3 regions of the Cupriavidus sp. JZ107 genome follow, and region 3 is predicted to be linked to each of the others. Evidence: predicted binding sites of a transcription regulator. Region 3 holds the regulator's gene; each other region holds the start of a gene.
The links. The regulator HrcA, encoded in region 3, represses chaperone genes, less so after heat shock. The targets are predictions, from matches to a motif close to TTAGCACTCNNNNNNNNNGAGTGCTAA.
Positions count from the first base shown of each region.

Region 1: a site for HrcA is predicted at 2,306-2,332, ahead of rpoH (RNA polymerase sigma factor RpoH). Genes of this name have one in related genera too.
Region 2: a site for HrcA is predicted at 1,883-1,909, ahead of groES (co-chaperone GroES). Genes of this name have one in related genera too.

Region 1 is NZ_CP096481.1:2,959,406-2,963,614, reverse strand. It holds gene M1D55_RS22990 (NCS1 family nucleobase:cation symporter-1) at 1-909, opposite strand, end outside; gene rpoH (RNA polymerase sigma factor RpoH) at 1,279-2,175, opposite strand; gene M1D55_RS22980 (pirin family protein) at 2,554-3,429, shown strand; gene ybiB (DNA-binding protein YbiB) at 3,631-4,209, opposite strand, start outside.
Region 2 is NZ_CP096481.1:898,301-902,509, reverse strand. It holds gene groL (chaperonin GroEL) at 1-1,382, opposite strand, end outside; gene groES (co-chaperone GroES) at 1,491-1,781, opposite strand; gene M1D55_RS13680 (TIGR03885 family FMN-dependent LLM class oxidoreductase) at 2,086-3,063, opposite strand; gene M1D55_RS13675 (sensory rhodopsin transducer) at 3,104-3,502, opposite strand; gene M1D55_RS13670 (alpha-amylase family protein) at 3,551-4,209, opposite strand, start outside.
Region 3 is NZ_CP096481.1:2,221,203-2,225,411, forward strand. It holds gene M1D55_RS19690 (RNA-binding S4 domain-containing protein) at 1-173, opposite strand, end outside; gene hemH (ferrochelatase) at 170-1,285, opposite strand; gene hrcA (heat-inducible transcriptional repressor HrcA) at 1,350-2,387, opposite strand; gene M1D55_RS19705 (NAD kinase) at 2,490-3,407, shown strand; gene recN (DNA repair protein RecN) at 3,491-4,209, shown strand, end outside.

The DNA.
Region 1 (4,209 bases), 740 kb from region 3:
GGTCGTGATCACGGTCAGCAGCGAGAAGCCAAGGAAGTTGATCGGCAGCCCCCAGAAGTTGCCCTTGCGGACCGCGCCGAAGTTCTTCGCGTAGCGCGAGAAGTCGCCGAAGTTCAGCATCGGACCGGAGAAGTACGACACCACCAGCGCGATCGCGGTCAGCATCACCGGCACCGCTTCCCAGCCGCTGTACTTGACGAAGCTCAGCGTGAAGCTGACGTTGCTCCAGCCGGCCTTGTTCACCAGCCAGATCGCCAGCAGGATCATCACCACATAGACAGCGGGGCCGGCCCAGTCGATAAACTTGCGAATGGTTTCCATGCCGGTCCAGAACACCAGCGCCTGCAGTACCCACAGCGTCATGAAGGCCGCCCAGCCCAGCGTCGACAGCCCGGCGAAGCCATGCAGCTTGACGTCGGCATAGGGCGCCAGCGACGGGAAGAAATGCAGCGCCAGCACCAGGAAGGCCGACGAGGCCAGATAGGTCTGGATGCCGTACCACGCCACCGCGATCAGGCCGCGGATCACCGCCGGAATATTGGCGCCGAGCACGCCAAACGAGGCCCGGCAGATCACCGGATACGGGGTGCCGGTGACCTGGCTCGGCTTGGCCACCAGATTGCAGAAGAACTGCACGATGACGATGCCGACCAGCAGCGCGACCAGCACCTGCCAGCTGGTCAGGCCCAGCGCGAACAGGCTGCCGGCGGTGATGTAGCCGCCGACGCTGTGCACGTCCGACATCCAGAACGCGAAGATGTTGTAGGTGCTCCAGGTCTGCTTCTTCAGCGGCGCCAGGTCTTCGTTGGTCAGCCGTTCGTCATACGATGGCTTGATCAGCGCGTTGCCATGGTGGACGGACGCGCTGTCCTGCAGCTCGGCGGCGGCAGGCGCGGTGGTGTGCATCATGCTTGTCTCCTCAAGGCGATGCCATGCGGTGGTAGGCGCGCGGAAGGCGCCGGATGGGCGGTGTGGATCGAAGGATCGGGAATCCGCTCTCAGGATTTATTTTGTAGACAGAATTGTCTACAAAATCTGTTGTAGTTGTGTACGGATTTGTAGATCACGGCCGCGTGATTGTCAACATCACGGCCGCGGGATGCGGGCAAACCCCGAGTCGGAGGGGGCACGCCCAGGTGCGGTGCGGCGCCGAAGCGGCAAAACAAAAGGGCCGGGTCCTTGCGGAACCCGGCCCTTGTCGCCGCCGTCACCCCCGCGCATGCGGGGAGCCAGCGGCTGGCTTGTGGCTTGCCGTTTATGGCCTGCGGGCGGCGCCCATCAGGCGAAGGCCTGCAGCGCGCCCTTCATCTTCTTCATCGCGGCGGACTCGATCTGGCGGATGCGCTCGGCCGACACGCCGAACTCGTCGGCCAGTTCGTGCAGCGTGGCGCCGCCCGAGCCGTCGTCGTTGACCTGCAGCCAGCGCGCCTCGATGATGCGGCGGCTGCGCGGATCGAGCTTGGTCAGCGCCTGTTCCAGGCCCTCGACCTGCATCCGGTCCTGGCGCTTGGCCTCGAGCACGCGCGTCGGCTCGTTGTGGTTGTCGGCCAGATAGGCGATCGGCGCGAACTCCTCCTCGCCGTCGTCGACCTGGCCTTCCAGCGCCAGATCGCCGCCCGACAGCCGGGTTTCCATTTCCATCACTTCCTCGGGCTTGACGTTCAGCTCGCGGGCGACCGCGTCGATCTCGTCCGGCGTGAAGGTATGGGCGCCTTGCTTGTGGCTGCGCAGGTTGAAGAACAGCTTGCGCTGGGCCTTGGTCGTCGCGACCTTGACCATGCGCCAGTTGCGCAGCACGTACTCGTGGATCTCCGCCTTGATCCAGTGGATCGCGTACGACACCAGGCGCACGCCCTGGTCCGGGTCGAAGCGCTTGACGGCCTTCATCAAGCCGATATTGCCTTCCTGGATCAGGTCCGCGTGCGGCAGGCCATAGCCCAGATACTGGCGGGCGATCGACACGACCAGACGCAGGTGCGACATCACCAGGCGGCGGGCCGCCTCGACCGAGTCGTGATCGCGCAGCTCGCGCGCGAGCCGCTGCTCCTCCTCGGCGGTGAGCATCGGAATACGGTGGACAGCCTGGATATAGCTGTCGAGATTGCCCAGCCCGGAGGGCAGGGTCAGGGCCATGCTGTTGGCGCGCTGCGGCACCATCGGCAGGGTGTTGTTCATGGTGATCGAATCGGCAGACAGGACTGCGTTCACTCAGGGCTCCTTTCGCATCCGGCGGGCGGCGTGCCCGCGTGTCGGAAGCATCGACGGCGTCGTGGCCGGCGCTTCCCACACTGCAATGCAACGCATATTAGCACTCCAGCCGGGTGAGTGCTAATTGGAGTCCGGTCCGCTACGATAGTTCCAGAATATCGGAGGAAAAATTCCATAGCGCTCCAGGTTGCTGGGAAGTCGCCCGGAAATCGCTGCGAAGACGGACACAAGTTCATTAGAGGGCCGGCGCCCGTGCCGGTTCTGCTGCAGGGACCATGCCATCGGGCCGCAAAGGCTACACTTGCCAGCATTGCGTCGATCCGCCACGCCCTTGGAGTGTCTGCCATGTCCGCCATTGAACATTTGTTGAAACCGCATGTAAGAGATATCGGCGACTTCTCGGTGCGGCGGGTGCTGCCCTCCGCCGCCGCACAAACCGTTGGGCCGTTCATCTTCTTCGACCACATGGGTCCGGTTCAACTGGAGCCCGGCAAGGGCATGGATGTGCGCCCTCATCCCCATATTGGGCTGGCCACCGTCACCTATCTGTTCGAAGGCGAAATCGTCCATCGCGACAGCGTCGGCAGCGAACAGACCATCCGGCCCGGCGACGTCAACTGGATGACCGCGGGCAGCGGCATCGTCCATTCGGAGCGCTCGCCGCAGGCCGCCCGCGACGCCGGCCCGCGGCTGCACGGCATCCAGACCTGGGTCGCGCTGCCGCGCGAGCACGAGACGGTCTCGCCGTCGTTCTTCCACCATCCGGCCGACACGCTGCCGCGGCTGGTCCACGGCGGCGCGCGCATCACCGTGATCGCCGGCGACGCCTTCGGCGCACGCTCGCCGGTGCAGGTGTTCAGCCGCACGCTGTACGCCGCGCTGGAGCTCGACGCCGGCGCCAGCCTGGCGATTCCGCCCGAGCACGAGCAGCGCGGCCTCTATCTGGTCGATGGCGCCGCCGCGATCGACGGCATCGCGCTGCCGGCCGAGCACCTGGCGGTGCTGACGCCCGGCGCCGAGGCGACCGTCACGGCGCTGGAGCCGTCCCGGCTGATGCTGCTCGGCGGAGAACCGGTCGACGGCCGGCGGCATATCTTCTGGAATTTTGTCGCCAGCACCCGCGAGGCGATCGAAGAGGCGGCGCGGCGCTGGGAGAACGACGAGTTCCCGCACGTACCGGGCGAGACCGAGCGGATTCCGCTGCCGCCGCGGCGGGTCTGACAGAGCCAATGACATGAGGGCACTCCTGGCCCACGCTTGACGGCTCTCCTCTCCCGCTTGCGGGAGAGGGGCTGGGGGAGAGGGAAGGGCAGTCGCTATGCCGCCCGCCGCTCGCCATGGTGACGCCTTTGCTCGCTCCCCGGCCCCCTCTCCCGCGGACGGGAGAGGGGAGCAAGGATCGAGTGGTGCGTACCCAAGTCGCTACAGCGGACTGACCCAGCTGACCCGCGCGCTGTCGCGCAGGCAACCGCGGATCGTCTCGATCTGCGTCGCGATCGGGGCGGGCACCGGCACGGCCCCCGCCAGCACCTGGCGGATCCACGCGGCTGTCAGCGCCACGTCGGTGCCCGGCGGCAGCGCCGGCACGTCGGCGACCGAGCCCGACATCGGGTCCACCAGCGTGCGCTGATGGCCGTCGTGCAGCCAGTCGATGCGGCTGCCGCGGCGGGCGTCGGCCACGACCTCGCCCTCGGTGCCGCGCGCCAGCAGCACGTTGGCCGGCTCGTGCGAGAAGTAATCGGTCAGCGTCTCGCGGTATTCGGGGTGCGTGTAGCTGTACAGCCGCAGCGCCTCGGCAGGCGTGTGCGCGCCGACCGGCTGCAGCATCTTGACGATCGTGTGCGAGGAATTGCGCAGCCCGATCAGGGTGCGCTTGTCGAGCAGCGCCGACAGGGCCGGCGACAGCACGTCGATCGGCAGCACCGCCAGCGGGCCTGGATCGGTATCGCCGCCGCCCGGCTGCGCGAGCCGCCGCGCGGCTTCGTCGACCGTCGCGCACGG
Region 2 (4,209 bases), 1.3 Mb from region 3:
TCCTCGCCGGCGTTCAGCACGATCTGGCGCAGCGGCTCTTCCATCGCGCGCAGCACGATCTTGATGCCGGCGTTCTGGTCGGGGTTCTCGCCGGTCAGGCTCGAGATCGCAGCGCGGGCACGCAGCAGGGCCACGCCGCCGCCCGGGACGATGCCTTCTTCAACGGCAGCGCGGGTGGCGTGCAGCGCGTCTTCGACGCGTGCCTTCTTTTCCTTCATTTCGACTTCGGTGGCGGCACCAACCTTGATCACCGCAACACCGCCGGCCAGCTTGGCCACGCGCTCTTGCAGCTTCTCGCGGTCGTAGTCCGAGGTCGCTTCCTCGATCTGGGCGCGGATCTGCTTGACACGGCCTTCGATCGCGGCGGCGTCACCGGCACCGTCGATGATGATGGTGTTTTCCTTGCCGATCTCGACACGCTTGGCTTGACCCAGGTCTTGCAGCGTGGCCTTTTCCAGCGTCAGGCCGACTTCCTCGGCGATCACGGTGCCGCCGGTCAGGATGGCGATGTCTTCCAGCATGGCCTTGCGGCGGTCGCCGAAGCCAGGCGCCTTGACGGCGGCGGTCTTCAGGATGCCACGGATGTTGTTGACCACCAGGGTCGCCAGCGCTTCGCCTTCGACGTCTTCGGCGATGATCAGCAGCGGACGGCTCGACTTGGCCACTTGCTCCAGCACCGGCAGCAGGTCGCGGATGTTCGAGATCTTCTTGTCGAACAGCAGCACGAACGGGTTGTCGAGCTGGACGACTTGCTTGTCCGGGTTGTTGATGAAGTACGGCGACAGGTAGCCGCGGTCGAACTGCATGCCCTCGACGACTTCCAGCTCGTCGGCCAGCGACTTGCCGTCTTCAACGGTGATCACGCCTTCCTTGCCGACCTTGTCCATCGCTTCGGCGATCAGCTTGCCGATCACTTCGTCGCTGTTGGCCGAGATCGCGCCAACCTGGGCGATTTCCTTGCTGGTCGTGGTCGGCTTGCTCAGCTTCTTCAGCTCTTCGACGGCGGCGCCCACGGCCTTGTCGATGCCGCGCTTCAGATCCATCGGGTTCATGCCGGCGGCAACGTACTTCATGCCTTCGCGCACGATCGACTGGGCCAGCACGGTCGCGGTGGTGGTACCGTCACCGGCGTTGTCGCTGGTCTTGGAAGCGACTTCCTTGACCATCTGGGCGCCCATGTTCTGCAGCTTGTCCTTCAGCTCGATTTCCTTGGCGACCGACACGCCGTCCTTGGTCACGGTCGGGCCGCCGAAGCTGCGCTCGAGCACCACGTTGCGGCCCTTCGGACCCAGGGTCACCTTGACCGCGTTGGCCAGGATGTTCACGCCTTCGACCATCTTGTGGCGAGCGCTGTCGCCGAACACTACGTCTTTAGCTGCCATGTTCTAGATCTCCAGAATTCTGTACGGGAAAAGTCCCGGGCGCGATCGCCGCAGCGGCGAAACCGTGCGCCCCGGGGGTTCCGGACGCGCGGCGCCCGGACAGCGACATCACTTGTTGATGACCGCCATGATGTCTTCTTCGCGCATGACCAGCAGTTCCTGGCCATCCACCTTCACGGTCTGGCCGGCGTACTTGCCGAACAGCACGCGGTCACCCACCTTGACGTCGAGGGCGATCGACGCGCCCTTGTCATCCTTCTTGCCCGGGCCGATGGCCAGCACTTCGCCCTGATCGGGCTTCTCGGCAGCATTGTCGGGAATCACGATGCCGGAAGCGGTCTTGGTTTCGTTGTCCAGACGCTTGACGATCACGCGGTCGTGCAAAGGACGCAGATTCATACGGACTCCTTAGTACAAGTGAGCATTTATTTGCAAAGTGGCCGCCGCGGGACTGCGGAGGCCCTTGAAATCGGACGCCGGATGGAGATTACAGCACGCTGTTAGCACTCGCACCCGGCGAGTGCTAATTATAGGGACGGGGTTTCGGGTTTTCAAGACGAGGCCTGAATACGGGTTTACCCGCACAAAAGCAGGGAATTTGCCCCGGGCCCGCGCGGTGCAAGGCCCGGCGGGCATTGTCTCTTATATTGTGCGGCCCGGTTTTTTCAGGCGAATGTCGCCAGCGGGTGCCAACGAGGCGGGTTCAGACCCCGCCCCGCAGTTGCGGCAGCACCGTCTGCGCGCAGGCGTCGAGCCAGGCCTGCTGGTTGCCGCAGACGTTGTGCAGGAAGACCGCGTCGGCGCCCATCGCCAGGTCTTCGGCAAGCCAGGCGGCCTGCTGCGCGGCGTCGCAGGAGATCCGGACCGCGCGCTCGATGTCGTCCGGCGACACCGTGCGGGCGCGGGCATCGAACTCGGCCGGGGTCGCCAGGTTCGCCGCGGTCTCGCTGTCGAACACATTGGTGCGCCACTGCTCGTAGGCCATGCGGCGCGCGGCCTCGTCGCCCTGCGTGGGGTCGGCGTAGGCGATCTTGGCCTGGATATGCACCGGTTTGCCTCCGCCGCCGCCCTCCCGAAAGGCGTCGATGACCGCGCGCATGGTCTCGCGCGGCGCCGAGATCGTGATCAGGCCGTCGGCCCACTGTCCCGCCCAGCGCGCGGTCTGCTCGGTCAGCGCGGCGGCGAAGATCGGCGGCGGACGCTGCGGCAGCGTGTACAGCCGGGCGCGATCGACGACGATGCTGCCCCGGTGCGTCACCTCCTCGCCGCGCCACAGCGCGCGCATCACGTCCACCGACTCGGACAGCATCGCCTGCCGCTCGGGCTTGGGCGGCCACGGCCGGCCGGTGATGTGTTCGTTCAGCGCCTCGCCGGTGCCCAGCGCGATCCAGAAGCGGCCCGGGAACATCGCCTCCAGCGTCGCGGCGGCCTGGGCCACCACGGCCGGGTGGTAGCGCCCGAACGGACAGGCGACCACGCCCGTCGGCAGGTCGACGGTCGCCATCGCGGCGCCGAGCCAGGACCAGGAATGGCCGCTCTCCCCTTGCCGCTCGCTCCACGGATGGAAGTGGTCGGAGCTGCTGAGCGCGGTAAAACCGGCCAGCTGCGCGGCGCGCGCATAGCGCAGCAGGTCGCCCGGCGAGAACTGTTCGTGCGAGGCGTGATAGCCGATCAAGGGCATGGCGGACTCCTGGGCGAAATGGGGATCGGGTGCGGCGCGGTCAGCCGGACGCCGCGGACACCGAGGCCGGGACCGGATAGGCCAGCGTGGTCATCAGCGCGAGCGCGGCCTGGCGCGAATCGAGCCGGGTGTGCTGCACGACGATCGGCACATCGGACTCGATCACGCTGGCGTAGTCGGTGTCCTCGGGGATCGGCTCGGGGTCGCGCAGATCGTTGAAGCGCAGATGCAAGGTGCGGCGCGCCGGCACCGTGAGCCGGTACGGACCGACGGGTTCGCGGTCCGCATAGAAGATCGTCACCGTGACATGGGCCGGGGCATCGCCGGTATTGAGCAGGCAGGCCGCTTCATGGCTGTTCAATTGCCTGCTGGCGGCCGGGTCGGTCGGCGGCAGATAGCCTTCCGCAATGACCCAGCGCCGTTGTCCGATCGCTTCCATCGCGTTTCTCCCTGGTTGTCGCTGTCTTTGCCGGACTGATGCTGCCGATCACGGCCCGAAGCACGGCCGCTGCCGCAGCCATCGGTAGCCGTAGGCGCGCAGCTTCAGCGTATGCGCGGTCTGCGCCGGCGGGTACGGGCCATCGACCAGCATGTCGCGCAGCTCGCCGACCTCGACCTCGGGCAGCTTCACCTCGACGTCCTTGTCCGACAGATTGGCGAACGTGAACACCACCTGCCCGTCCAGCTCGTGCCGCAGCGCCAGCACCGACGGACAGCCGACCTCCATCACCGTGCATTCGCCATAACCGATCTCCGGCATGCCAACGCGCGCGCGGATCATCTTGCCGGTCTTCGCCAGCAGTGAATCGTCGCGCAGCAACTGGTCGTAGATATTGACCTGGTCGTAGCGGAACGGGCCCTCGCGGATCACCGGCACCGGCAGCGATTCGGGATCGGCGGGCGAGAAGCCGCCATTGACCTCGTCGGACCATTGCATCGCCGTGCGCACCGCGTGGCGCTCCTTCAGCGACAGGTCCTCGCCCATGCCGATCTCCTCGCCGTAGCGCAGGATCGGCGTGCCGGGCAGCGAGAACAGCAGCGCATGGACCTGCGCGATGCGGCGCTGGTCGCCGTCAAGCATCGGCGGCAGCCGGCGGCGGATACCGCGGTTGTAGACGCGCATGTCCGGATCCGGCGCGAAGCGCT
Region 3 (4,209 bases):
CGCACGGTGTCGCCCGGCTTGACCTCGCGCGAATTCTTGCATGGCTGCCCGTTGACCTCTACCCGGCCCCGCTCGACGGCCTCGGCCGCCAGCGAACGGGTCTTGAAGAAGCGCGCGCACCACAGCCACTTGTCGATCCGCTGCCGCGCATCGTCCTCGTACGACGGATTCATGCCGCGGCCCCCCTTGCCTGCGCCAGCGAGCGCCTCGCTTCCAGTTCGTGCGCATGCGGCAGGCGCAACGGCCAGCCCTGCATATGCTGCAGCGCGATCTCCGACAGCGCGGTGATCCAGAACGGCGCATCGTTCAGGCACGGAATGAAGTGGAATTCCTTGCCGCCGGCGACCTTGAATTCGGACTGTCCTTCCATCGCGATCTCCTCCAGCGTCTCGATGCAGTCGGCCGGAAAGCCCGGGCAGAATACGTCGACCCGCGCGGTGCCGACCTTGCCCAGCTCGGTCAGCGTCGGCGCCGTATAGGGCTGCAGCCACTCTGCCTTGCCGAAGCGCGACTGGAACGTGACCTGGTACTGGCCGGGCTGCAAGCCCAGCGCCTCGCCCAGCATGCGGCCTGTCTTCAGGCATTCGCAGTGATACGGATCGCCCAGCTCGAGCGTGCGCCGCGGCACGCCGTGGAAGGACAGGATCAGCCGGTCGCCGCGCGCGAAATCCGGGGCCCCATGCTGGGCCCAGTAGGCGCCGACCTGCTGGTGCAGCGCGCCCAGATAGGCCGGGTGGTCGTGAAAATGTTTGACCAGCCGCAGTTCGGGCTGATTGCGCCATTCGCCGAGCACGCGAAACAGTTCGTCAAACGCGGTCGCGGTGGTGGTGCCGGAATACTGCGGGTACATCGGCAGCGCCAGGATGCGCTCGCAGCCCTGGCGACGCAGCGCCTCCATCACCGAAGGGATCGACGGGTTGCCGTAGCGCATCGCGCAGGCCACCGTCACGTCATGCCCCTGCTGCGCCAGCAGCTGCTGCAGCGCATGCGCCTGCCGCTCGGTATGGACCAGCAGCGGCGAGCCGGTCCGGTGCGCCTCGCGCAGCCAGATCGATTCGTACTTCAGCGCCGACGCGCGCGAGCGCAGCGGCAGGATCAGCCCGTACAGCACCGGCAACCAGGCCGCGCGCGGAATCTCGACCACGCGCGGATCGGACAGGAACTGTTTCAGGTAGCGGCCGACCGCCTTGGGGGTCGGCTCGTCCGGCGTGCCCAGGTTGATCAGCAGGATCGCCGTGCGGGGCGCCTGCCCATGGCGGTAGGCCGGTTCTGCGGTAAAGGTCATAGGGATTCCGGTATCGCCGGGGCACGAAGGCCGCCCTGCGCGTGGCGGCCCGCCCTGGCCGCCATCAGTTCTGGCTGCTCAGCGCGCTCGACAGCAGCCGCGCCGTGATATCGACGATCGGGATCACCCGGTCATAGGCCATCCGCGTCGGGCCGATCACGCCCAGCGTGCCGACGATCTGGCCGTCGACCTCGTACGGCGCGGTGATCACGGCCATGTCCTCGAGCGGCACCAGCCGGCTCTCGCCGCCGATGAAGATCTGCACGCCCTCGGCGTGGCTCGACACATCGAGCAGCTGCAGCAGGCTGGTCTTGTGCTCGAACACGTCGAACAGCCGGCGCAGCTTGTCCATGCTCGAGGCCAGGTCCTCGACCTCGAGCAGCTTGCGTTCGCCCGAGATATAGACCTGCTCGTCCTCGTCGGCCATCGCGCTGCTGCCGGCCTCGACCGCGGCCTGCATCAGTTCCGACATGTCGATGCGCAGCGCCTTCAGTTCGTCGCGCAGCCGCTCGCGCACGGTGTCGAAGCGCATGCCGGCGTAATGGGTGTTGATGAAATTGGCCGCCTCGACCAGCTGCGACGCGCTGTAGGGCAGCTCGGTCTGGATGATGCGGTTCTGCACGTCCCCTTCCGGCGTCACGATGATCAACAGGATGCGCTTGTCGGACAGGCGCATGAATTCGATCTGCCGGAAGGCCTGCGCGCGGCGCGGGGTCATCACCACGCCGGCGAACTGCGACAGGTTCGACAGCGTGCGCGCGGCCGACGTGATCATGCGCTGCGGGCTCTGCTCCTGCGCGCCGAGTTCGCCCTGGATCAGACCGGCCAGCTTGGTGCGGTCGAACTGGGTATCGAGCGGCTGGGCCGTCAGCATGGTATCGACGAACAACCGGTAGCCGCGCGGGGTCGGAATGCGCCCCGCCGACGTGTGCGGGCTGGCGATGAAGCCCATCTCTTCCAGGTCCGACATCACGTTGCGGATGGTCGCCGGCGACAGGTCCAGTCCCGAGTACTTCGACAGCGTACGCGAGCCGACCGGCTGCCCTTCGGCGATGTAGCGCTCGATCAGGGTCTTGAGAAGGGTTTTCGCTCGTTCGTCCATGGTGTCCCGATTTTACGCAAGTTTTGCGCGGTGGGGCTCGCTCTGGCACTCGCCCCCCGGGCCGTGCTGACAATGGTCATGGCGGTATGGTCTAATCCGGGCATGTCTGCACACCCCAAGTCCGGCGCCGCGCACGCGCCCTTTCGCACGGTCGCCCTGGTCGGCAGGTATTCGACCGCGGGCATCGAAGGTCCGCTCGAGGAACTGGCGGCCTGCATCCTGCGCAACGGCCAGGACGTGGTGTTCGAACGCGAGACCGCGCTGGCGACCGGCCTGACGGACTACCCGGCGCTGTCCGCCGAGGAGATCGGCCGCGAGGCCGACGTCGCGGTGGTGCTCGGCGGCGACGGCACGCTGCTCGGCATCGCGCGCCAGCTGGCCGGCTTCTCGGTGCCGCTGATCGGCGTCAACCATGGCCGCCTCGGCTTCATGACCGACATCCCGCTGGAGGATGTGCAATCGGTGCTGCCGGCCATGCTCAGCGGCCACTACGAGCCCGAGAACCGCATGCTGCTCGAATCGCGCGTGATCCGCGACGAGGCCGTGATCTTCTCCGCGCTGGCCCTGAACGACGTGGTGGTCAATCGTTCGGGCATCTCCGGCATGGTCGAGCTGGCGGTCTCGGTGGACGGCTACTTCATGTACAACCAGCGTTCGGACGGCCTGATCGTGTCGACGCCGACCGGTTCGACCGCCTATGCGCTGTCGGCCGGCGGGCCGATCCTGCATCCGACGCTGTCGGGACTGGTGCTGGTGCCGATCGCCCCGCATGCGCTGTCGAACCGGCCGATCGTGCTGCCGCACGACGCCGAGGTGTCGATCGAGGTCGCCACCGCGCGCGATGCCAGCGTCAACTTCGACATGCAGTCGCTGACCTCGCTGCTGCCGGGCGACCGCATCGTGGTGCGCCGCTCGGCCAAGACCATCAACCTGCTGCACCCGGTCGGCTACAACTACTACGCGACGCTGCGCAAGAAGCTGCACTGGCACGAGTACCCGACCGAAGACAACCGGCTCTGAGCGCAAGCGTCCCGCATCGTCTGCCGCCCGCCCCAGCCGGCCCCGATCCCTCCCCTAGTCATCGCCGCCCTCCGTCTCCGAAGATGCTGCGCAGCCTGTCCATCCGCGATTTCGTCATTGTCGATACGCTCGACCTCGACTTTTCCGCCGGCTTCACCGTGTTCACCGGCGAGACCGGTGCCGGCAAGTCGATCCTGATCGATGCGCTGGCGCTGGTGCTCGGCGAGCGCGCCGATGCCGGCGTGGTGCGCGAGGGCGCGGCGCGCGCCAGCGTCAGCGCCACCTTCTCCACGCACCCCGCGCTGGACGCCTGGCTCAACGAGCAGGCGCTGGCCGAGGACGACGGCAACGTGCTGCTGCGCCGCGTCGTCGATGCCAACGGCCGCAGCAAGGCCTTCATCAACGGCAACGCGGCCACGCTGGCGCAGCTGCGCGAGGTCGGCGACCAGCTGGTCGACATTCACGGGCAGCACGCGCATCAGCTGCTGCTGCGGCCGGACGCGCAGCGTCTGCTGCTCGACGCGCATGCCGGCCTGACCGCGCAGTCGGCCGCGGTCGCCGAGGCCTGGCGCACCTGGCGCGCCTGCGTGCGCCAGCGCGAGGCGGTCGAACAGCAGTCGCGCGAGATGCAGCTCGAACGCGAGCGGCTCGAATGGCAGGTCGGCGAGCTCGACAAGCTGGCGCCGCAGCCCGATGAATGGGAGGCGATCCAGGCCGAGCACAAGCGGCTGTCGCACGCGGCCAATCTGCTCGAGGGCGGCCGCGCCGCGCTCGACGGGCTGTCCGAAGCCGACGGCGCGGT